DNA from 3 places in the Arthrobacter sp. MDT2-34-1 genome. Region 2 is predicted to be linked to each of the others. Evidence: riboswitches for the same ligand, from Rfam matches in the RefSeq annotation. Region 2 holds a riboswitch; each other region holds the start of a gene.

The links. Region 2 has a riboswitch for S-adenosylmethionine ahead of AC5RVV_RS08075 (flavin reductase family protein). Riboswitches for the same ligand answer to the same signal wherever they lie in the genome.
Region 1: another riboswitch for S-adenosylmethionine. It lies ahead of AC5RVV_RS14205 (acyl-CoA dehydrogenase family protein); the one in region 2 lies ahead of AC5RVV_RS08075 (flavin reductase family protein).
Region 3: another riboswitch for S-adenosylmethionine. It lies ahead of AC5RVV_RS14145 (O-acetylhomoserine aminocarboxypropyltransferase/cysteine synthase family protein); the one in region 2 lies ahead of AC5RVV_RS08075 (flavin reductase family protein).

Annotation. Positions count from the first base shown of each region.
Region 1 covers NZ_JBNHGO010000003.1:170,439-177,535, reverse strand. Annotated here, with positions in the region: gene AC5RVV_RS14215 (APC family permease) at 1-429, opposite strand, end outside; gene AC5RVV_RS14210 (acyl-CoA dehydrogenase family protein) at 444-1,769, opposite strand; gene AC5RVV_RS14205 (acyl-CoA dehydrogenase family protein) at 1,965-3,203, opposite strand; SAM riboswitch class IV at 3,279-3,393, opposite strand; gene AC5RVV_RS14200 (zinc-binding dehydrogenase) at 3,720-4,676, shown strand; gene AC5RVV_RS14195 (CoA-binding protein) at 4,740-5,156, opposite strand; gene AC5RVV_RS14190 (alpha/beta hydrolase) at 5,295-6,647, opposite strand; gene AC5RVV_RS14185 (helix-turn-helix domain-containing protein) at 6,714-7,097, shown strand, end outside.
Region 2 covers NZ_JBNHGO010000001.1:1,730,590-1,737,686, reverse strand. Annotated here, with positions in the region: gene AC5RVV_RS08085 (alpha/beta hydrolase) at 1-867, shown strand, start outside; gene AC5RVV_RS08080 (aldo/keto reductase) at 1,001-1,990, shown strand; gene AC5RVV_RS08075 (flavin reductase family protein) at 2,040-2,546, opposite strand; SAM riboswitch class IV at 2,599-2,713, opposite strand; gene AC5RVV_RS08070 (prephenate dehydratase) at 2,876-3,745, opposite strand; gene AC5RVV_RS08065 (hypothetical protein) at 3,833-4,045, opposite strand; gene AC5RVV_RS08060 (amino acid ABC transporter ATP-binding protein) at 4,312-5,118, opposite strand; gene AC5RVV_RS08055 (amino acid ABC transporter permease) at 5,105-5,764, opposite strand; gene AC5RVV_RS08050 (amino acid ABC transporter substrate-binding protein) at 5,808-6,626, opposite strand; gene AC5RVV_RS08045 (diacylglycerol/lipid kinase family protein) at 6,791-7,097, opposite strand, start outside.
Region 3 covers NZ_JBNHGO010000003.1:157,492-164,588, reverse strand. Annotated here, with positions in the region: gene acs (acetate--CoA ligase) at 1-169, shown strand, start outside; gene AC5RVV_RS14155 (endonuclease domain-containing protein) at 366-1,307, opposite strand; gene malQ (4-alpha-glucanotransferase) at 1,396-3,597, opposite strand; SAM riboswitch class I at 3,921-4,015, shown strand; gene AC5RVV_RS14145 (O-acetylhomoserine aminocarboxypropyltransferase/cysteine synthase family protein) at 4,108-5,583, shown strand; gene AC5RVV_RS14140 (CoA-binding protein) at 5,580-6,077, shown strand; gene AC5RVV_RS14135 (Ig-like domain-containing protein) at 6,330-7,097, shown strand, end outside.

The DNA of each region.
Region 1 (7,097 bases), on a different contig from region 2:
GCCGTAGGCGCGGACCACATCGTCGACGGCCGGCGCCAGCAGGCCGAAGACGCCGGCTTCCAGCGCGAGGTACGAGAGCAGGGCCACGAAGGCCGCCCCCAGGCCAGCCCTGCGGCCGAGGCCTTTGTCGACGTAGCTGAAGAACGCGCCGGCCGTTGGCACGTGCGGTGTCATGGTGGTGAAGCCGACGGCAAACAACAGCAGGATGGCCATGGCCAGCAGGTAGATGAAGGGAAGGCCGGCGCCGTTGCCGCTGACGATGGCCAGCGGGACGGTTCCGCCGATGACTCCCAGCGGCGACGCGGCCGCCAGCACGATGAGCACGATGCTGGCGACGCCCAGCCGGCCGGAGAGCCGCGGTGCACCGGCATTGGCGGCCGCGGCGGCCGCGCGTGCGGCGAGGATTGGGTTATTGACGGATACAGACATGGTTTGGCTTCTTCCTAGAGGGCCGCGGAGCGGGCGGCTTGGCTGTTTGGACGGGCGCCGTCGCTCTGTGGCTGACGCGTGACGTCGGTGGGTGACTGACTGGCGCCGTCGCTCTGTGGCTGACGCGCGGCGTCGGCATTGGCCTCGCCAATCGACCAGACGTACGGGGGCTCGGCGCCGTTGACTTCCCAGTCACCGACGATCCGCGCCTTGTAGATGAACGGGTTGTGGGTGGCGACTGTGCGGGCGTTGCGCCAGTGCCGGTCCAGCGCCTTGCCGGTGCTGGTGGAGGAGGCGCCGAGCGCGTTGAAGAGGGCGCCCGCGGCGTCCGGGACCAAGGCGCTGAGCACAATCTGCGCCCGGCCCGATTCCAGTTCGACGGCGATGTTGGCCGCCTTCTCGGCATCGGCGCCTGACTGCCGCGAGGCAAAGACGCGGTCCAGGCTGCGGGCAACGCCGAGGGTGGTTGCCTTCGCGGCATAGGATGTGGCGCTGATTTCGCCGACCACTTGGAGGACCTGCGCGTCGTGCCGGACCAGCGGGGCGTTTCCGTGGCCGAACACCCGCTTGCGGTCCCGCACGTTCTCTGCGGCTTCGCTGGTGACGCCCTGGGCGATGCCGGCCAGAGTCACCAGCAGGATGTGCTGGTAGAGCGCCGTCTGGTACGGGAAGCGGTCGGCGAAGGCGGACACGTTGGCCGGGTCCACCACCGCGTCGGTAAACACGGTGGTGCCGCTGCCGGTGAGCCGCTGGCCGAAACCGTCCCAGTCGTCGAAGGTTTCCACGCCCGGCGTCTTGGTGGAGATGATCACCGAGACATCGGAGCCGTCCGGGCGCTTGGCGGTGACATCGATCCAGTCCGAGAAGATGGTGCCGGTGGTGTAGAACTTGCGGCCGTTCAGCAGCAGCTTGCCGCCGGTCTCGGACAGCACGGTGGCGGTTCCCCCGGCGCCCGGTTCGGTCCAGGCGTTGCCGGCCAGCTCGCCGGACGCGAAGCGCCGCAGCCAAACACTGCGGTCCGAGGTGCGGCCGTGGTGGTACAGGTTCTCCTCCACCAAGGCAATGTGTGAACGCAGCGCCTGCGGAATGTTGCTGTCCGCGGCGGCCAGCTCGATCAGGAGCCGGGTGAACTCTTCCCAGTCCAGCCCGTCGCCGCCGAACTCGGCCGGAATCCGGGCGGCGCCGAAGCCTGCGTCCTTCAGCCAACCGATCTGGTCAAACGGCAGCTCGCGGGTGAGCTCGCGGCTTAACGCCCCGGCGGCGATGCGCGCGAAGATCGGGCGGTATTTGACGGCCGCGGCGTCGAAGGCCGTGGTGAGGTTGTCGAGTGTTTCAGTCATGGTGGTTCTCCTGGAGGTTCGGCCCTGAGGGCGTCAGATGTGCCCGCAGGTTGCGGGCAGTGGTGATGAGGTGCCCGGGTTGGGGGCAGGGGTGATCGGGCCCTGCGGGTTGGGGGCAGCGGTGGGCCCCGCTGATGGCGGCAGTCATGAGGTGACCCGCGGGCTGCGGCCAGAGCGGGCGGCGTCCTGCTCGGCTCAGGTGTAGAGCGAAATCGGCTGGACGTCGCCGAGCAGGTAGTTGGCGCCGACCTCGACCTTCTTGTAGTCGACAGGGTCGTGCAGGGTGTGCGTGCGGATGTTGCGCCAGAAAATGTCCAGCCCGACCTCGGTTTTAGCGGAGGACGAGCCGGTGGTCTCGAAGATCCGGTTCGCCACGTCCACGCCCACCTCGGTGGACACGACCTTCAGCCGCGCAATCTCGAGCGCGAGGTCCGCCCGGGCTTCCGCGCTCAACTGCGCGCCGGCGGCGATAACGGCGTCGAACCTGGCGTTCGTCCGGTCGGCCAGGGCCTCCACCGCGGCAACCCGCGACACCAGCTCGCCGTAGACCCGCTGGGTCAGCGGGTCCTGGGCATAGGTCTCCTGCTTGCTGAGGAACCACGAGTTCCGGCGCGCCAGCGTGATCCGGCGCCCGCGGTCCAGCGCCCCCTGCGCGATGCCCAGGTAGAGGTTGCCGAAGGCCAGCTGGATGTACGGGGTGACCAGGGTGGAGAAAGGCTCCTCCCCCACCTCGCCGATGATGTCCGCGGCGGTGACCTGCACGCCGTCGTACTTCACCGAACCACTGGCCGAGAGCCGCTGGCCGAGCGCATCCCAGTCCCCGAGGTATCCGATGCCCGTTCGGTCATGCTCGAGCGCGAGGGCCAGGAACTTGCCCTGCTCGGGTCCGGCCGCGATCACGGCGTTGACCAGGATGGCGTCGCCGACGGAAGCACCGGTGGAGAAGTGCTTGGTGCCGTTCAGCCGGAAGCCATCGCCGTCGGGAACCAGTTCCAGATTCGGGTCCACCGGGTTCACGGAGTCGCCCCAGGACCAGCGGCCCCGCGCGGAGCGGCGGAGCAGTCGTTCCTGAACCTGCGCATCACCGTAGAACACGACGGCGCCCAGGTTGGCGTAGTGGTAACCGAGTATCTGCGCGATCGACGCGTCGGTGCGGGCCAGGATGCGCACGGCGTGCAGCGCGCTTTCCCAATGCCCGCCCTCGCCGCCCCATTCGGCCGGGATAATCAGGTTGAGCAGGCCGGAGTTGCGCAGCAGCTCCACCTCGGCGTGCGGGTCGGCGTTGCGTCGGTCGCGCTCCAGCACGTCCAGGGCCAGCGCGGCGGCAACGCCTTCGGCTATCTGCTGCCAATGGGCCAGTTCCTCGGCGGTAGCCTGTCCGCTCCACGGGGATCGGCGGGTTTGCGGGTTGTTGTCGGTCACGACGGCGGTCATGTTGGCTCCTCACGGCGGGGCTCCCGCCTGGGCCGCGGCGCAGCAACCGTCACGGTTTGAGGCGCAGCCCGGAGGGGGCCGTACTTGCCGGGCACGGTGTTGTGCGCGGCCGGATCCTCATCTGGGGCACCCCGCTACGGGAGAGGGTTGCCGCCCAACCAGCCAGAGCTTGTCGTTGGGACTCTTGATCTTGGAGTCGAGTATGCCGGGGCCGATCCGGCGCAGGGAAGCACGTGACAGGCCGTGACATTCTGCTGCCGTTTGTTACGGAATCCGCTTCGGATGACGACGACGCCCCGTCGCCCCGCCCGGCTCCACGGGCTGGGGCTGCACGCTTCCGCCCGGCTCCGCGGGCCGGGGCTGCAGACTTCCGCCCGGCGCATTGAGCCGGGTGCAACCCTCTGTGCGGCTGTCCCCTACTGGCCTGGTTACGAGGGGACTACCGTGGAGGTGCACTGCCAATATGGCCGGGCCGGGACGGGCACCGTCCGCTGGCCGTCGTACGGGAGGTTCATCATGAAGGCATGGCAATTTGTCGGCACGAAGAAGCCGCTGGAGCTTAATGAGGTTCAGGAACCCCACGCTGGCCCCGGTGAAGTGGTCGTCGACGTCAAGGCGTCGGGGGTCTGTCACTCGGACGTCTCGACGCTCGATGATCCGGGATGGATGGCGCTGTTCCAGCACGGCCTGCCCCGCACCATGGGCCATGAATCCGCCGGCGTTATCAGCGAGGTCGGCGAGGGCATGGACCATTGGAAGATTGGCGACCGCGTAGGCCTCTCTCCGGTGATGTCGGACGGGGACGCATTGGGTTACGGGAAGTGGGATGGAGGCTTCGCCGCCAAGCTTCGCGCGACCGACGACAATCTCGTCGCCCTGCCCGACGAAGTGCCGTTCGACCTCGGCGCCATGGCGACCGACGCCGGCTTGACCGCCTACCATGCCATGATGGCGGTCGGCGGGGCTAAGAACGGCATGAAGGTCGGCGTCATCGGCCTGGGCGGACTGGGCTACATCGGTGCACGCTGTGCCGCGTTGGTCGGCGCCGAGGTGTACGGCGCCGAGGTCAATCCGGAAACCCAGAAACTGGCCGACGAGATCGGATTGGCTGGCGTCGGCGCCTCGATCGAAGAGTTCAAGGACAAGAACCTGGAGCTGATCGTGGACTACGCCGGCTTCGGCACCACGACCTCGGCTGCCATCGAAACACTCGCGGAGTTCGGCACCCTGGTTCAGGTGGGCATGGGCCGGTTGGAATCGACCATCAATACGTACCCGATCATCATCAACCAGCTCACCATCAGGGGCTCAAAGTCCGGTACCAAGGAGGATCTTGCCGGCATCTACGAGCTGATGAAGAGCGGTCAGCTCAAGCCACCCATGAACCACATCAAGCATGCCGACATTCCCGGCGCAATCGACAAGCTTCGCGAGGGAGGTGTCGTCGGCCGCTTCATTGCTGTGTACGAGTGATGCGGGGACTCGAGGCGGCCGTCCGAAGGCGGGGCAGGGCTGACCGCAGCCCGTGAGCTGCTGTTATAAACCGAAGCGCGGGGCCTCGATGGCCGGGCAGGTATCCATGACGACGTCCAGCCCGGCCGCCTTGGCCTTTTCCGCGGCGGCTTCGTCGATCACGCCCAGCTGGAGCCACACCGCCTTGGCACCGACTTCGATGGCCTGGTCCACCACCGGGCCGACCTTCTGCGAGTTCACGAAGCAGTCCACCACGTCGATATCGCCGGGAATGTCCCCGAGCTTTTGGTAACCGGTCAGGCCGAGGACGTCGTCGCCCTGCAGGTTGACGGGGACGACTTCCATGTCCAGCTGGTCCATCAGGTACCGGGAGATGCGCATGGCCACCCGGTGCGGGTTCGTGGACAGGCCGACGACGGCCCAGCGGCCGGGGGTTTCCAGCAGCCGCCGGACGACTTCAGGGTCATTCTGGTGTGCCATGGCTCGACCCTACCCGCGACTCTTCGGCACCGGAACCGCCGCTGGCCCTCTCCCCCTCAGCCGCCCTCATCGAGGAGTGGGCAGACGCCCTTAAACCGTCGGTTTAAGGGCGTCAGCTGAACAGTCGATGGTTTGGGGCTAGCCGGCCAACCGGGCCGCCGCTGCGTCGGCGTGCTCCGCCACCCAGTTCCCCACCAGTTCCAGCACTTCAGCGTCCACGGGCTCGCGGATCTGGCGCTTGTAGTCGGAGAGGGTCGGAACCTTCGGGTCGCGGCGCAGCAGGTGCGACAGGTCCTCGATCTTCCTCGTGGTCACCGGGCCGGGGACGGTGGCCGCGATGATGTCCAGGTCGGCCGAGTCCACCTGCACGTCCTTGGCGCCCGTGATGGCCAGCACAGGCATGTGCAGGCGCTCCAAGTTCGGAACGGGGTCGAAGTCGAGGAACTCCCGATGCCAGAGCGCATTGATCTTACGGCCCTTCATGCGCACCACGTCCTCGGTGGTGGCCCGAAGCTTTTCCACCGACTTCGCCTGCACCCTGACCAGGTCCTGGCGGAAAAGCTTCAGCAGCAAGCGCGGGAAGGCGGGCAGCGAGTCGCTGATCTGGGCCGTCTGCCACCTGCCTGTCTCAAAGCCTGTCTGCGCCGAGGCTGAAAGCAGCACAGCCCCGTCCACCCGGGTACCGGGCTCTGCCGCCACGGCCGCCGCGTGGTAGCTGCCTTCGCTGTGGCCGACCAGGAATACCGGGAGGCCCGCGGCCTTCCGGGCGGCCATCCAGCGGAGGGCGGCCGCGGCGTCGTCGGTGTTCTGACGGAAGCCGGCCGCCCAGAAGGTGCCTTCCGAGTCGCCGGTACCGCGCTTGTCGTAGCGCAGGGAAGCGATTCCGTGGCCGGCAAGTGCCGTCGCCAAGTCACGGCTGATGCCCAACGGCATCCGTTTGTGGTCGGCATTGCTGTCGATCGGTCCCGAGCCCGGCAGGATCAGCGCGGCGCCGCGGACCGTTCCGGCCGGTTCAGCCCAGGTTCCCGTCAGCTGAACGGTCCCGGACGAAAAGCTGACCACTTCTTCGGTGAACGCCTGACCGGCGGGCAGGCCGGCGGCCTTCCGGATCCGGGCCGCAACATCCTCGGCATCGGGAAGCGACACGACCACCCGGGCGTACTTTTGCCCGTCCAGGTCAAGCTGCACTGCCGGGGTGCCGCGGCGGGCGACGGCGAGGGTCTTGCCGCGGCCGCGCCACGTTCCCACCCGAGTCCGTCCCGGGATCGCAAGCCCGGGAGCCCGCAGGCCGTGGACGCCGTCGAACGCATCCGCGAGCACCCGGACGGAGGTCACCGCGGACAGCGGGAATCGCTGGTCGCCGAGCAGCCCCGCAACTTTCTCGAACCGGTCCAGCTCCAGCAGAACCTCCTTGTTCTCCACCACTATCGCCGCCACCGCGCCTCCCTTCGGGTCGTTTATTGCTCGTGTCTTGGTCGTTTGGTCGCCCACTGGGTTACCGGACAGTACGATTATTATCAGTTGTAGGAACAATGTCAACTGTGAGAACATGGAGCCATGTCCTCCTCACAGAGCGCCGACCTGATCCTGCACCCCGTACGCCTGCGGATCGTCCAGACGCTGCTGGGCAACCGTGAGCTGACCACGGCGGAGATCTCCGCCGAACTCCCCGACGTTCCCACCGCGACGCTTTACCGGCACATAGGCACCCTCTCCAAGGCCGGCGTGCTGGCGGTGGCCCAGGAGAGGCCGGTTCGCGGCACCACCGAACGCACCTTTCGACTGGACGTGGCCAGGAGTTCAGTGGCCGAGGACGATCTGGCGTCCATGACGGCCGATGACCACCGGCGCGGCTTCATGGCCTTCGCGGCCGGGCTGCTGGGGGCCTTCGACCAATACATCGCCGGCGGGAATCCGGACTTCGTGCGCGACGGGGCCGGT
Region 2 (7,097 bases):
CGCACGGCCCGCGCGATGGCCCGGCACGTGCCGGACGGAATCAGCGAAGTATTGGATCAGGAATACCTCAGCAACCACGGGCATACCCGCCTGGACGTGTTCTTCCCGGACAAGGCGGCCGAGGATTCGCTGCGTCTTCCGACAATTGTCTGGATCCACGGCGGGGCCTGGATCTCCGGCACCAAGAACGACGTCGCCAATTACCTTCGAATCCTCGCCTCCTACGGCTTCACCGCCGTGGGGGTGGACTATTCGCTGGCCCACGTGCGCCGCTACCCCGCGCCGGTGCGCCAGACGGCCGCCGCGCTGCGCTACCTGGAACACAATGCCGAGCGGCTTCACATCGATACCGAGCGGATCGTGCTGGCCGGGGACTCGGCGGGCGCGCAAATTGCCGCGCAACTGGCGCTCGTCATCGCCGATCCCGACTATGCCAAAAGGCTCGGCATTGCCTCGCCCATGAAGCCGGAGCGGCTGCGCGCGGTGCTGCTGCACTGCGGGGCGTACGACCTCTCGCTCGCCGGGGCGGACCAGGCCGGGAACCAGAATTACCTGCGCACGGTGCTGTGGTCCTACACCGGGGCCAAAGACTATCTGGAGCGTCCGTACGTCGCGCTGGCCTCCGTGGCCAAGCACGTGGGCGCCGATTACCCGCCGGCTTTCGTGTCAGCGGGCAACACGGACCCGTTGCTGCCGCACTCGCTCGGGCTGGTCGAAGCGCTGCGGATCAAGGGCGCGGCCGTGGAGGAGTTCTTCCCCCACACGGAGGCCGGCCTAGGGCACCAGTTCCAGTTCAACCTGGAGTTGGAAGCGGCGTGGCAGGTGCTGGAGCGCAGCGTGGCGTTCCTCCGTCGCCACACCGGCTGATGCCGCCCGAGTTGAATCGGCGCCCCGCTACGAGGAGTGTTCTTCGGTGTCTGCATCACCCGGCCGGCGCCGACGCCTCCCCGGGCACCGCCGTCGTACGCTGGAAACCTGTCCAGCGAAGGGGGAACTTTCAATGAACGACGCCGGCTCGCGCCTCATATTCGGCTGCATGGGGTTGGGTGGTGGCTGGGGGAGCGGGCCGCTGGAAGCGGCCGATGTGGCGGCCGCGCACGCGGCCGTGGCGGCGGCGCTGGAGGCCGGGATCACGACGTTCGACCACGCCGACATCTACGCCCACGGCAAGGCCGAGGCCGCGTTCGGGCGGGTGTTGGCCGGAAGTCCCGAGCTGCGCGACTCGATCCGGCTGCAGGGCAAATGCGGCATCCGGCTGCCGGCCCCCGGCATGGTCGGGCACTACGACTCCTCGCGGAAAGCCATCCTGACCCGCACCGACGAGAGCCTGCGCCGGCTGCACACCGATCACCTGGATACGCTGCTGATCCACCGGCCCGATCCGCTGACGCCGGCCGAAGAGATCGCCGCGGCGTTCAACGAGCTTCGGATGGCCGGGAAGGTCCGCCGCCTTGGTGTCTCGAACATGTCCGGCGAACAGATGCGCTGGCTGCAGTCGGCGCTGGATGAACCGCTGGCGGTGAACCAGCTGGAAATGAGCCTGTACCGACGCGACTGGCTGGAGTCAGGGGTGCTGGTGAACCACCCGGAGGGACCGGGGATCAGCTTCCCGCACGGCACCTTGGAATACTGCGCCGCCCACGGGGTGGAGCTGCAGGCCTGGGGAGCGCTGGCCCAGGGCCGGTACAGCGGGCGTGCGGCAGCGGAGGCCGCGACACCGGATGCTTCCGCGCCCGCGGATGCCTCTCCCCCGGCGGATCAAGCAGCGGCAGCCCTGGTCACGGAACTTGCCCGGGACAAGGGGTGCCCGCCCGAGGCCGTGGTGCTGGGCTGGCTGCTGCGGCATCCGGCAGGCATCCGGCCGGTCGTCGGTACCAGCAGCCCGGACCGGATCCGGGCCTGTGCCGAGGCGGAAGCGGTTGGAGCATCGATGACCCGCGAGGAGTGGTACTCCCTGTGGGTGGCGGCCCGAGGCAGGCCGCTGCCTTAGCTGCCCGCGCCCGGCCCCGCAGCTGCGGGCGGGGCCGGGACCATGCGTCCTAGACGAAGGCCGGCTGTTCCAACCGGCGGAACGCGGAATCGTGGAAGACCAGGGGCTCGTGGGTGCCGTCGTGCGTGGACAGTCCGTGCACCTGCAGCAGCACGACGTGGTGGTCCCCGGCCGGGACTTCCTGGTGCACCGAGCAGTCCAGCCAGAGCGCCGCGTCGTTGAGGAAAAGCGCGCCGTCGTCGGTGCCGTGCAGGCTCAGGCCGGCAAAGCGGTCACCGGTCCTGGACGCGATCTGGCGGCAGACGCCGTCGTGCCCGGTGCCGAGCACCGAGACGCCGATCCGGTTGGCCCGCCGGACCAGCGGCCAGGTCCGTGAGGTGTTTTGCACGGCGAACATCACCAGCGGCGGCTCGAGGGAGACGCCCACGGTGAACGAGGAGGCGACGATGCCCTGCGGCTCGCCGTCGACGGTCGCGCACAGCGCCGCGATGCCCGAGGGGAACCGGCCGAAGGCGGAGCGCAACGTGTGGGGGGTCAGGTCATGGTGTAGCGACATGGCGTCCTTGGGGCTTGGGCGCATCCGCTGCGGCCGAGCTGCTGCGGGTGGATACGCGTACTTGCCTGCCGACATCCCCGGCGGGCCGAATCATCACCTGGAGCACCCCGCTACGGTAGAGGGTTGCCGGCCAACCAGCCAGGGCTGTGAAGTTGGCGCTCTTGATTCGTCTCCACGCTAAGAGCGGGGAAGGGCCTGGGTCAAACGCCGGTAACAGTTCGTCAAATGCAGCGTTTTACTCCCGGGCCACGCGAGGTGGCTGCTGCCCGACGGGCGGCCGTGCGACGGCTGCTGCCCCGAAGGCTACTGTCCGACTGCTGGCGCCACGGCTACTGCGCGGCGGCGCCCGGGCGCACGGTCTGCTGCCGGAACGGATGCGCCGGGTAGACGCCCAGGATGCGGATTTCGGTGGTGAAGAAGTCCAGTTCCTCGAAGGCGTGGACCATGGCCGGATCGTCCGGGTGGCCTTCGACGTCCACCATGAACATGGTGGCGGCAAACTCGCCGCCCACCATGTAGCTCTCCAACCGGGTCATGTTGATGCCGTTGGTGGCGAAACCGCCCAGCGCCTTGTACAGCGCGGACGGCACGTTCCGCACGCGGAACACGAAGCTGGTCACGGCCGGACCGGGAAGTTCCTCGCGGGACGGGACCGGCCGGCGGTCGGCCAGCACCACGAACCGTGTGGTGTTCGTCGGATCGTCTTCGACCTTTTCCGCGAAAACCTCCAGGCCGTAGAGTTCGGCGGCCATCGGCGGCGCCAGGGAGACCTTGGTCGGGTCCTTCCATTCGGCCACCTCCCGGGCCGAACCGGCGGTGTCGCCGGCGATGACCGGAGTGAGCCCGAGCCTGCGGATCAGCTTGCGGCACTGGCCCAAAGCATGGATGTGGCTGTGCACCTCCCGGGCCTGCTCCACGGTGGCCCCGCGTACGCCCAGCAGGCTGAAACGGATGGGCAGGAAGAATTCCTCCACGATCTGCAGGGTGGTCTTCGGCAGCAGGGCGTGGATGTCCGCCACCCGCCCGGCGATCGAGTTGTCGATGGGGATCATGGCCAGTTCCGCCTCGCCGCCGGTGACGGCAGCGAACGCATCCTCGAAGCTGGCACACGGCACCGCTTCCCAACCGGGGCGCACTTCCAGGCAAGCCATGTGGGAGTTCGAGCCGGGTTCACCTTGGTACGCAATCGCTGGAGCCATGGGCGAAATTATCCCACCGGGGCGGGCCGGCGCTTCATTCCGGGCAACCGGGCGGCGTCATATAACCGGGACCGGCCCGCCAACCGCTTAGTACAGATGCGATTCCTGGGTGATGCCGTAGGGCACGTCGTCGCTCAGCTCCACCGTAAACTGCCCGGGGCCGGTGCGAGTGACCAAGATGCCGCAATCGCCGTCGATGGCGGCGAGCTTTTGCAACTCTTCGACCGCAGCATTCAGGAGATCGTGCGCTTCGGAAGCCGTCTGTGCGGTCAACGACTTGGTAGCCAGGGAAGTGGCCATGGTTCTGCCTTTCGTGGCCGGAGGTTTCCGCGCAGGAGAAACGCGGGATGGAAGCTTCCGGCCGGAACGAGCCTGCCATGCGGAACGGTGCATGGAACTTTACATTCTGCCATCCCAGATGACATCAGATGAATTTCGCACCGGCGTGGCGTGCGCCACACCCGGCGTGGCGGCGTGGTGCTGTGGACCGGTGCAGGCGGGACCCCCCCCGCGGATGCAGGGAGCCGTCGGGGGGAGGGTGGGGGCAGCCGGAAGTGAACCCGGTCCTAGAACGGGTTGAGCAGCCGGTGGACGAACTGCCGGGTGCGCTCCTCCCGCGGTTCGCGCAGCACCTGTTCGGGGTGTCCGCGTTCCACCACCACGCCGCCGTCCATGAACACCACTTCGCTGGCCACTTCACGGGCGAAGGCCAGCTCGTGGGTGACCAGGGCCATGGTCCAGCCCTCGTCAGCCAGTTCCTTGATCACGTGCAGCACGTCGCCCACCAGTTCAGGATCCAGTGCGGACGTGGGCTCGTCGAACAGCAGCAGCGAAGGTTTGAGCGCCAGCGCCCGGACAATGCCGACCCGCTGCTGCTGTCCGCCGGAGAGCTGATGCGGGTACTGGTCTTCCTTGCCGGAGAGCCCGACACGGTCCAGCAGCGACCTGGCCTCGCGCACCGCTTCGGCCTTGGACCGCTTCTGCACCTGGACCGGGCCCTCGATGATGTTCTGCAGCACGGTCATGTGCGGGAACAGGTTGTAGTGCTGGAACACCATGGCGCTTCGGTCGCGCAGGGCGGCGATCTGTTTTCGGTTCACCGGCGAACCGAAATCCACGGCCGGCCCGCCCGAAAAGGCGACCCGCCCGCCGTCGGGGATTTCCAAGCCGTTCAGGCAGCGCAGCACGGTGGTTTTGCCCGACCCGGAGGGTCCGATCAGGGCCAGTACCCCGCCCGTCTGGACGGAGAGGTCGATGGACTTGAGCACCTGGTTGCTGCCGAAGGACTTGCGCAGCCCCTCTACGGAGAGCACCGGCCCTGCGGCGGAGCCGGGCTGCGAAGCGGCGGCGGAGGGGACGTCAGTGGGCGACATAGCGGTCCAGCCTCTTCTCCAGTCGGGACTGCCCGGCGGAGAGCACCAGGCAGAACACCCAGTAGACCGCCGCGGCCTCAATGTAGAGCAGCATGAACTCCTGGCTGAACGCCGCGATTTCCTGGGCGGCCCGGAACGCCTCGGTGACCAGGATCAGGGAAGCGAGGGAGGTGTCCTTGACCAGCGAGATGAACGTATTGGACAGCGGCGGCACCGACACCCGCGCGGCCTGCGGCAGGATGATGCGGCGCAGGGTGGTGGTGCCGGCCATGCCGATGGTGTGGCCGGCTTCCCACTGGCCCTTGGGGACGGACAGAATCGCGGCGCGGATAATTTCGGCCGCATAGCCGCCCACGTTCAGGGAGAACGCGATGATGGCGCTCGGCCACGGTTCAAGCACCACGCCGATCGACGGCAGACCGTAGAAGATCACGAACAGCTGGACGAGCAGCGGGGTGCCGCGGATCACCGAGACGTAGGCGCGCGCGATGCCGGCCAGGATCCGGTTGCGGCTCAAGCGCATCAGGGCCACGACGAGCGCCAGCAGCAGGCCGATGGCGAAGCTGGCCAGCGAGAGGGGGATGGTGCCGGTCAGCCCGCCCTGGACTATAGGCCAGAGTGAACTGCCGACGAGCTCCCAGTCGATGTCCATACGGTTACGTTAGCGTCTCCCTTTGAAGCGGCCGGATTTACTTGCTGACGTCCGCGCCGAAGTACTTCTCGGAGATCTTTGCCAGCGTGCCGTCGGCGCGCAGCTCCTCCAGCGCCGTGTTGAAGGCCTCCACCAGCTCGTCGCTGCCCTTCTGGAAGGCGAAGGCGCTCTGCGTTTCTTCGTCCGTTTCGGCGGCTACCTTGATGTCTTTGTTGTCGTTGGTGGCCTGGTAGTCCAGGTAGGTCAGCTTGTCGTTGACCGTGGCGTCCACCCGGCCCTGCTCCAGCAGCGAAACCGCCTGCGCCCAGCCCTCCACGGCCTCGACATTGGCTCCGGCGCCCTTGGCCAGTTTGTAGAAGTTGCTGGTCAGCGACTGGGCGGACGTTTTGCCCTCCAGATCCGCCAGGGAGGAAATGTCGTTGTTGTCCGACTTCACGACGACGACGCCGGTGCTGACCGTGTACGGGTCCGAGAAGTCGTACTTGGCCAGGCGGTCTTCGTTGATCGAAACCTGATTGGCGATTACGTCGAAACGGCCCGCCTCCAGCCCCGCGAAGATGGCGTCCCACTGGGTCTCTTCAAACCGCACGTCGACGCCGAGCTTGTCCGCCACCGCGGTGACGACCTCTACGTCGTAACCGGTCAGGTCGCCGGTGCCGTTCTCGTGGAAGGAGAACGGGCGGTAGGTCCCCTCGGTCCCCACGGTGATCACGCCTGCGTCCTGGATCTCCTGCAGCGTGGTCGCGGCGGAGGAGGTCGCCGGCTCCGACCCCGACGGCGAGGACGTGCTGCAGCCGGCCAGCACCAGGGCGGCGGCTGCGGCGGCACCGAGGACGGACAAACGACGACGAATCATGGTGGAAAACCCCTTGTGATGTGGGACGACGAGCCAACCGGCGGGTGGCCGGCAAACGCTGAAGCTACCACGTGCAACAACGGGTACCTCAAGATATGTTCCGAACTGTGTCGGCAATGTGAGCAGCCGCACTCCCGGCGGCGCGCACCGGCGTCGTTATTGTTCTATTCGGGTGCCACCCGCACCACGAGTGCGCCCGGATCGACGCGCATCATCAAACGGGACCCCATGCCAATATGGTCGCCGTCCAGCTGCATCTCCTGGGGCCGGCCGGCGTGGATCTCCACGTGCTTGCCCTGGTAGTAGTCAACCGAAGGATCCACGCTCCGGCCGCGTTTGGCGAGCCCGGCCAGCACGCCGAGCCAGCCCAGCCGGCCACGCGGGGAGATGGTCATGACGTCCAGCAGGCCGTCGTCGAGCTGCGCACCGGGGAACATCTCGAATCCGCCCTGGATCTTGCCGCAGTTCCCG
Region 3 (7,097 bases), on a different contig from region 2:
CAAGCCCCGCGACGTGGTGTTCGTCCCCGACGTGCCCAAGACCCGCAGCGGCAAGATCATGCGCCGGCTGCTGACCCAGTTGTTCGAGGGGACGGAGCTGGGCGACACGACCAGCCTGCAGAACGAACCGTGCATCGTGCAGATCCAGGCCATCTGCGCCGCACGGTAAAGTTTTCCGCCTTCACCAGCCGTGCCACCGAGGCCGGCCAAAACTCCCCAGGTTTTGGCCGGCCGCTTGGCGTCACCGGCCGTTCGCTCCCACGTCTCAGCGGAGGCTCACGACGTTTCTCCTAGTCAGGGCGATATGACCCTTCCGAAACGAGGGAAGTTAGTCCTATACGTGGGAGCGAACCCAGGCTGGTCCGTCAGGCCGACCTCCGCAGCATCGTCAGGACCTCCGCGACAACGCGTTCCGGCGCGAAGACCAAGTCTTCGTAAACGTATCTAAGGGTAGGCAGCCCGCTGAGCATGCCCGCATTGTTCCGTCTCCGGTCTTTGAGAAAGGTCGCGCGATCCCAGTGGAAGTCGAATCCGTCCAGCTCAATGATGAGGCAGCCTTCCACCAGCATGTCCACCCGCCCGAGTCCCCGGATCAGCACCTGTGTTTCCACGTGGAGCCCGGCAGCGCGAAAGAGTTCCCGGGCAATGACCTCCAACGGCGAGTCGGCGTCATGGCCTATGCCCTGCACCAACTGCCGCCGCAAGCTGTTTCGTGTTCCCGGCAGACGCTGCATAAGCTCTGCCTTCGAAACCCGTCTTAGGCGTACCGCTGACTCGGCTATAACCAGCGCCTCCAAGCGCGGCCGGCAGCGGATTGCGTGCAGCACACAATCCAGGGTCCCTACGTAACCCCACCTCCCCTCGGCTGCGAGCCTGCCACGGTGCTTGATCACGGTCTCAGGTTGTCTGCCATGGTCCGCCCAGAGATGCAATTGGGGCGGGTCTTTCACTGTCCAGAGTCCCAGCTCCCCGGCGGCCGAGACGCAGGTGATGAGCCCGCCAGCCATCATCGCGATGCGCAGATCGGCATCCGCATTGGCAGTGGCTACTAGCCCCCGTCGAAGGGACGTCACGGCGCCCGACGCGATCGCCACCTTGATCGCATCCGGTCCGATGCCCGCCCGGCGCAGGTCCCTAACGAGGGCTGTTCCTCCTCTTTTCGCCACCCAGTTGGCGATCATTTCGGGAGTCTGCATGTAATCGAGGATGACCGCGCCCTTCGGCCGCCACCATTGCCGGCCCGAAATTGTGGACATCGGATGACCGGCAATGAAAAGCGGCGCCGAACACCTGCGAACGGACTGCATCGCCGGCGCCGAAGACTTCCCGGCCCAGTTGAACCTGCCAGTCCTCCGGCGGGGCCGCGAGAGGCTTCCCGGCTCGGCGTGGACCCGCCTAGTCCTGACGCAGGGCGCGCACCAGCGAGTTGAACCGCTCGTTGGCGGCCAGGTCCTCGATCAGGACCGACGCCCCGTCCGGCCCGGCCAGCGGGATCCGCCAGTTCGGGTATTCGTCGGCGGTGCCCGGCTGGTTCTGGGTCCGAAGCTCCCCCACAGCGTCCGTGAGCGCAACGCCCAGCAGTACCGACGGGGTCTGCGTGATGAACGCGTGCAGCGCCTCGACGGTGCGTTGTTCGGCGGCGGGGCCGGCGCCGTCGTCGTGCTGTGGCGCGGCCGGCACCCGCGAGCGCACCGTGGAGAGCACTGCCTCTTGGGCTGCCTGATCCAAAGCCCGTTCCTCCTCCACGGGCCGGTTCAGCAGGCCCAGCGATTCACGCAACTCCACGTGCTTGCCCGCCAGGTAGCCGGCGGTAGGCGGCAGGTCGTGCGTGGTGACGCTGGTCAGGCAGGAACGGCGGTAGCGCTCGGGTGCGCGGGGGCTGCCGTCCTCGTACTCAAACCACAGGATGGAGGTCCCCAGGATGCCGCGCTCGGCCAGGTAGTCCTGCACGCCCGGCTCGAACACCCCGAGGTCCTCACCAATGACGACGACGCCGGCCCGTTCCGCTTCCAGGGCGAGGATGCCGATCAAGGCCTCGTGATCGTAGTACACGTAGGCGCCTTCGCCGGGAGGGCTGCCGGCGGGAATCCACCACAGCCGGAACAGCCCGAGGATATGGTCCACCCGGATGCCGCCGGCGTGCCGCAGGACGGTCCGCAGCATGTCCCGGTAGGCAACATAGCCGGATTCGGCCAGGCGGTGCGGATGCCACGGGGGCTGTGACCAGTCCTGGCCCTGTTGGTTGAACATGTCCGGCGGCGCGCCCACGGAGATGCCGGGGGTCAGCACATCCTGCAACGTCCAGGCGTCGGCGCCGGTGGGATGGACGCCGACGGCGAGATCGTGCACTATCCCGATGTTCATTCCCGCATCGAGGGCGCTGGCCTGCGCCGCCTCGAGCTGCTCGTCGCACAGCCACTGCAGCCATTGATGGAACTCGATGCGGTCCTTCAGCTCGCTGCGCTGCGCTTCGATGAACACGGCATCCGACCACTCCGGTGCCCCGGCCGGAACAGTTTCGGCCATGGCACACCACAGGGCAAAGCGCTCCAGCCCCTCGCCTTCCTGCGCGCGGAAGGCCTCGAACCGCTGCTGGCGTTCCGCGGACCGGGGCACAGCGAAGACCGTTTCCAGCGCCTGCAGCTTGGCCGCAAAAACCAGGTCGCGGTCCAGGATGCCGGCGTCCAGGTTCGCGTCGTGGAAGTTGTTGGCCAGCGGGATGCCGCGGGCTTCGGGCACGTCCTCGACCCGCAGGTACAGCGGATTGACGAACCGGCGCGTGGAGGGCAGGTAGGGCGAGGGCTCCACCGGCGGTTTCGGCTGGGCCGCGTGCAGCGGGTTGATCAGGACGAAGCCCGCGCCCTTCGCGGCGGCCGTCTCGGCGAGGCTGGCCAAGTCATGCAGGTCACCGATGCCCCACGAGGACCGCGAGCGCACGGAGTACAGCTGTGCCATCAACCCCCACGTCCGGGGCAGGCGGTCCGCGGTGGTCAGGCGCCGCGGGGTGACCACGAGGGCGCACCGCGCCTCGCTGTCGGTTGGCTCCGGGGCCGCGCCGGTTCCGGGCTCCATCGATTCCGACCGGTCCGGGGCCGCGCCGGTCCCGGCCTGCATCACCTCCGGCATTTCCGGGGCCGCGCCGGTCCCGGCCTCCATCGGCTCGGACCGCTCCACGACCTCCAGCGTGTGCCAGCCCAGCGGGATGTCCGCCGGCACCACCGCCGTGAAACGAACAGGCGGGGCACCTTCCGCATCCTCCGACCCGCCGGCCAGCACCTCGACGTCGCGCCGGGAGCCGTCCTCCAGCAGGATCCGGACCCGCGGACGGACGCCGCGCCGCGCATTGACCGGAACCTCGGTGGCAGTGCCTTGGCGGACGACGACGGCGGGCGGCAGCGTGCGCTGCACCGGTGCCAGTTCAGCGGCCCGGAGGGAAGCCGTCACGTCGTCGTCGGTGGCACAGGGGACGCCCAGCGCGGTGAGGACGGAAACCAGCGTTGCCTCACTGACTGTTTTCTCGTCGCCATCCCAGCCGCGGAAGGTAATGCCAACGCCATGTTTTCCCGCGAGGCGCTGCAGCGCCGAAAGTTCAGCCATAGACCCAATCTACGGTGAACTGTCCGGACCCGGGAACGTTCGTCACGCCGGTACGGCGAAGGTCGTGGCTCCGACGCGCGGCGAGCACCGCCGTCGTGCCGGGCATTCGCAGGCCGGACAAACAGCGAGGCGTCGTCCGCAATTCCGAACGTCCAAAGCGTTCGCGAGGCCGGGCGGCGAAGGCGAGCACCGCCGTCGTACCGGGCCGCCGCAAGCCCGGGCAACCGCACGGCGTGCCGCCTCAGGGCCCGGGCGCCCACAGCCCGGACGCAACGCGGCTCAACATTTTTTGGTGCCGCGGCCGTTGGTTGCGAGAATGGACGAGACCATCCCGAGCGGTTGAGAGATCTGGCTCTTTGACACCGCAGCAACCATCCGGACGCCACCGGAAAGGTGCTACCGCCAGAAGCGATGGAGAGAGCGCAAGCAATCTTTGATCCGGACGGTGCCTGCACGGTGCCGCCAGGACCGTCATTCCGGGAACCCAAGTTTTGAAGGAGCAACCGCCTGATGGCTGAACGCACATTCGGTTTCCGCACCCGTGCCCTGCACGCCGGCGGCACGCCCGACGCCGAGCACGGTGCCCGGGCCGTACCGATCTACCAGAGCACGTCGTTCGTGTTCAAAGACACCGACGACGCCGCGAACCTCTTCGCGCTGCAGAAGTACGGCAACATCTACTCCCGCATCGGCAACCCCACGGTCGCCGCGTTCGAGGAGCGCATCGCCTCGCTCGAGGGCGGCATCGGCGCGGTGGCCACATCCTCGGGCATGGCCGCCGAGTTCATCACCTTCGCGGCCCTGGCCGGGGCGGGCGACCACATCGTGGCCTCGTCCAAGCTCTACGGCGGCACCATCACCCAGCTGGACGTGACGCTGCGCCGGTTCGGCGTGGAGACCACGTTCGTCGACTCCAACGACCCGGCCGACTTCGCCGCGGCCATCGGGGAGAACACCAAGGCCGTCTACACCGAGATCGTGGCCAACCCGTCCGGCGACATCGCGGACCTCGCCGGTTTGGCCGCGGTGGCGCACGACGCCGGGCTCCCCCTGGTCGTGGACGCCACCCTGAGCACGCCCTACCTGATCCGCCCGATCGAGCACGGCGCGGACATCGTGATCCACTCCGCCACCAAGTTCCTGGGCGGCCACGGCACCACCCTGGGCGGCGTCGTCGTCGAATCCGGCCGTTTCAACTGGGGCAACGGCAAGTTTCCGCAGATGACCGAGCCGGTGCCCAGCTACGGCAACGTGTCCTGGTGGGGCAACTTCGGCGAGTACGGCTTCCTCACCAAGCTCCGGTCCGAGCAGCTGCGCGACATCGGCCCGTCGCTGTCGGCACAGTCCGCGTTCCAGCTGCTGCAGGGCGTGGAAACGCTGGCGCAGCGGATGGACGAGCACCTGGCCAACGCCCGCACCGTGGCCGAGTGGCTGGAAGCCGACGAGCGCGTCTCTTGGGTCAGCTACGCCGGCCTGCCCGCCCACCCGCATTACGAGCGGGGCCGGAAGTACCTGCCCAAGGGCGTGGGCTCCGTGTTCAGCTTCGGCGTCAAGGGCGGCCGCACCGCGGGCCAGAAGTTCATCGAATCGCTGCAGCTGGCCAGCCACCTGGCCAACATCGGCGACGCCCGCACCCTGGTGCTGCACCCGGGATCGACCACCCACCAGCAGCTCACCGCCGACCAGCTGGTGGCTGCCGGCGTGCCCGAGGACCTGATCCGCATCTCCGTGGGTCTGGAAGACGTGGACGACATTCTCTGGGATTTGGACCAGGCGCTGGCCGCCTCGCAGCAGGCCGGCGCCGAGCACGGCCCCAGCCGCGACCATGAGGACGCCGCGTTCGACAGCTCCGAGTTCGCCTCGCCCAGCTATGCCGGCGAGTCCTGCACGATCCCGGCGGAGCGCTCCCCCCGGACAGAGCCCGGAACGCGCGTAGTCGAGTCCGTCGAAGAACTGATCGAAGCCGAAGAAGGAGCCGCCAAGTGACCGCGACACCGGAACGCACCTGGATCGGCCCGTCCGCCGCGGAGCGTCTGAACATCCTGCGCAACACCAAATCCATCGCCATTGTCGGCGCCTCGGACAAGCCGAGCCGGGCCAGCTACTTCGTGGCCACGTACCTGCTGTCCAGCTCGCCGTACAAGGTGTATTTCGTGAACCCGGTGGCGAAGGAGATCCTGGGTCAGCCGGTGTACAAGTCGCTGGCGGACCTGCCCGAGGTGCCGGACCTGGTGGATGTCTTCCGCAGGCACGACGACCTGCCCACCGTTTTGGAGGAAACCCTGGCCGTCGGCGCCAAGACGCTCTGGCTGCAACTGGGCTCCTGGCACGAGGAGGTCGCGGCCCAGGCCGAGGCCGCCGGCTTGAACGTGGTGATGGACCGCTGCGTGAAGATCGAGCACGCACGCTTCCACGGCGGCCTGCACCTGGCCGGCTTCGACACCGGAGTGATCTCCTCCAAGCGGCAGCTGACCGCCTAGGCGGGCGCGAGGCCGCTTCCCCGACCGGCAGAGCCCCACTGTACTAACGACGGCGGAGGGCCGGCCTGCGCGAGGCCGCGCCCGCCCCGAAAAGCCCGCCCCTTGTCCCCCGGCCTTCCACGTGGAGGCCCGGGGACAAGGGGCGGGTTTTTTCCTGCCCGGAAGTAGACGGAAAGAGCCTTCAAGGATTTCCCCAAGGTCCTCGTCGGATGCTGTGGCCAGCCACACATCACTCGACTAGGGGGAGTCACCGTGTTTACTGCACCAACCGATTTACAACCGAGGAGGGGCACCGAACGTGCCCACAAGGGGAGGCCATCCTTCCCCCGGAAAGTCACGGCCGGGCTCGCCGCGCTGGTGCTGGGCGCGGGCGTGCTGCCCTCCGCCCTCGCCCCCGCGGCGTTGGCAGCGCCGGTAGGCCAAGGCCTGACCCTCAATGCCGGGGACATGCGGTTCATCCTGAAGCAAATTAAGATCGCGGAAAACCACGCCACCAAGGAAGACGCCGAGGGCAAACCCGTGCCGGGCCAGCCGCTCCTCGGCCCCGGCCCCAACCAGATAGCCAATCCGCTGCTGCCCTACGGGCTGCGCACGGTGGACGGGTCCGACAACAACCTGATGCCCAACCAAGGGCACTTCGGCGCCGCCAGCCTGCCCTTCCCGCGGCTGGCAGAACCGGAATGGCGGACCACCGCCGGCGGGCAGTCGTATAAGTCGGTCAATGTTCCGATGATCCGGGACGCGGACCCGCGCTTCGTCAGCAACGTCATCGTGGACCAGACCTCCACCAATCCGGCCGCGATCGCCGCGGCGGGCAAGGCGCACCGGACGGTGAACGACGGCCCCACGGCCGTCCCCTGCGACGACGAGGGGCTGCCCCTGAACTGTGTTCCCGACGGCGAGACACTCGACATCCCGAATGTCACCACCGACTTCGGGCTCTCGCCGCCATACAACGGCTTCTTTGCCCTCTTCGGCCAGTTTTTCGACCACGGGATCGACTTCACCAAGAAGACCAGC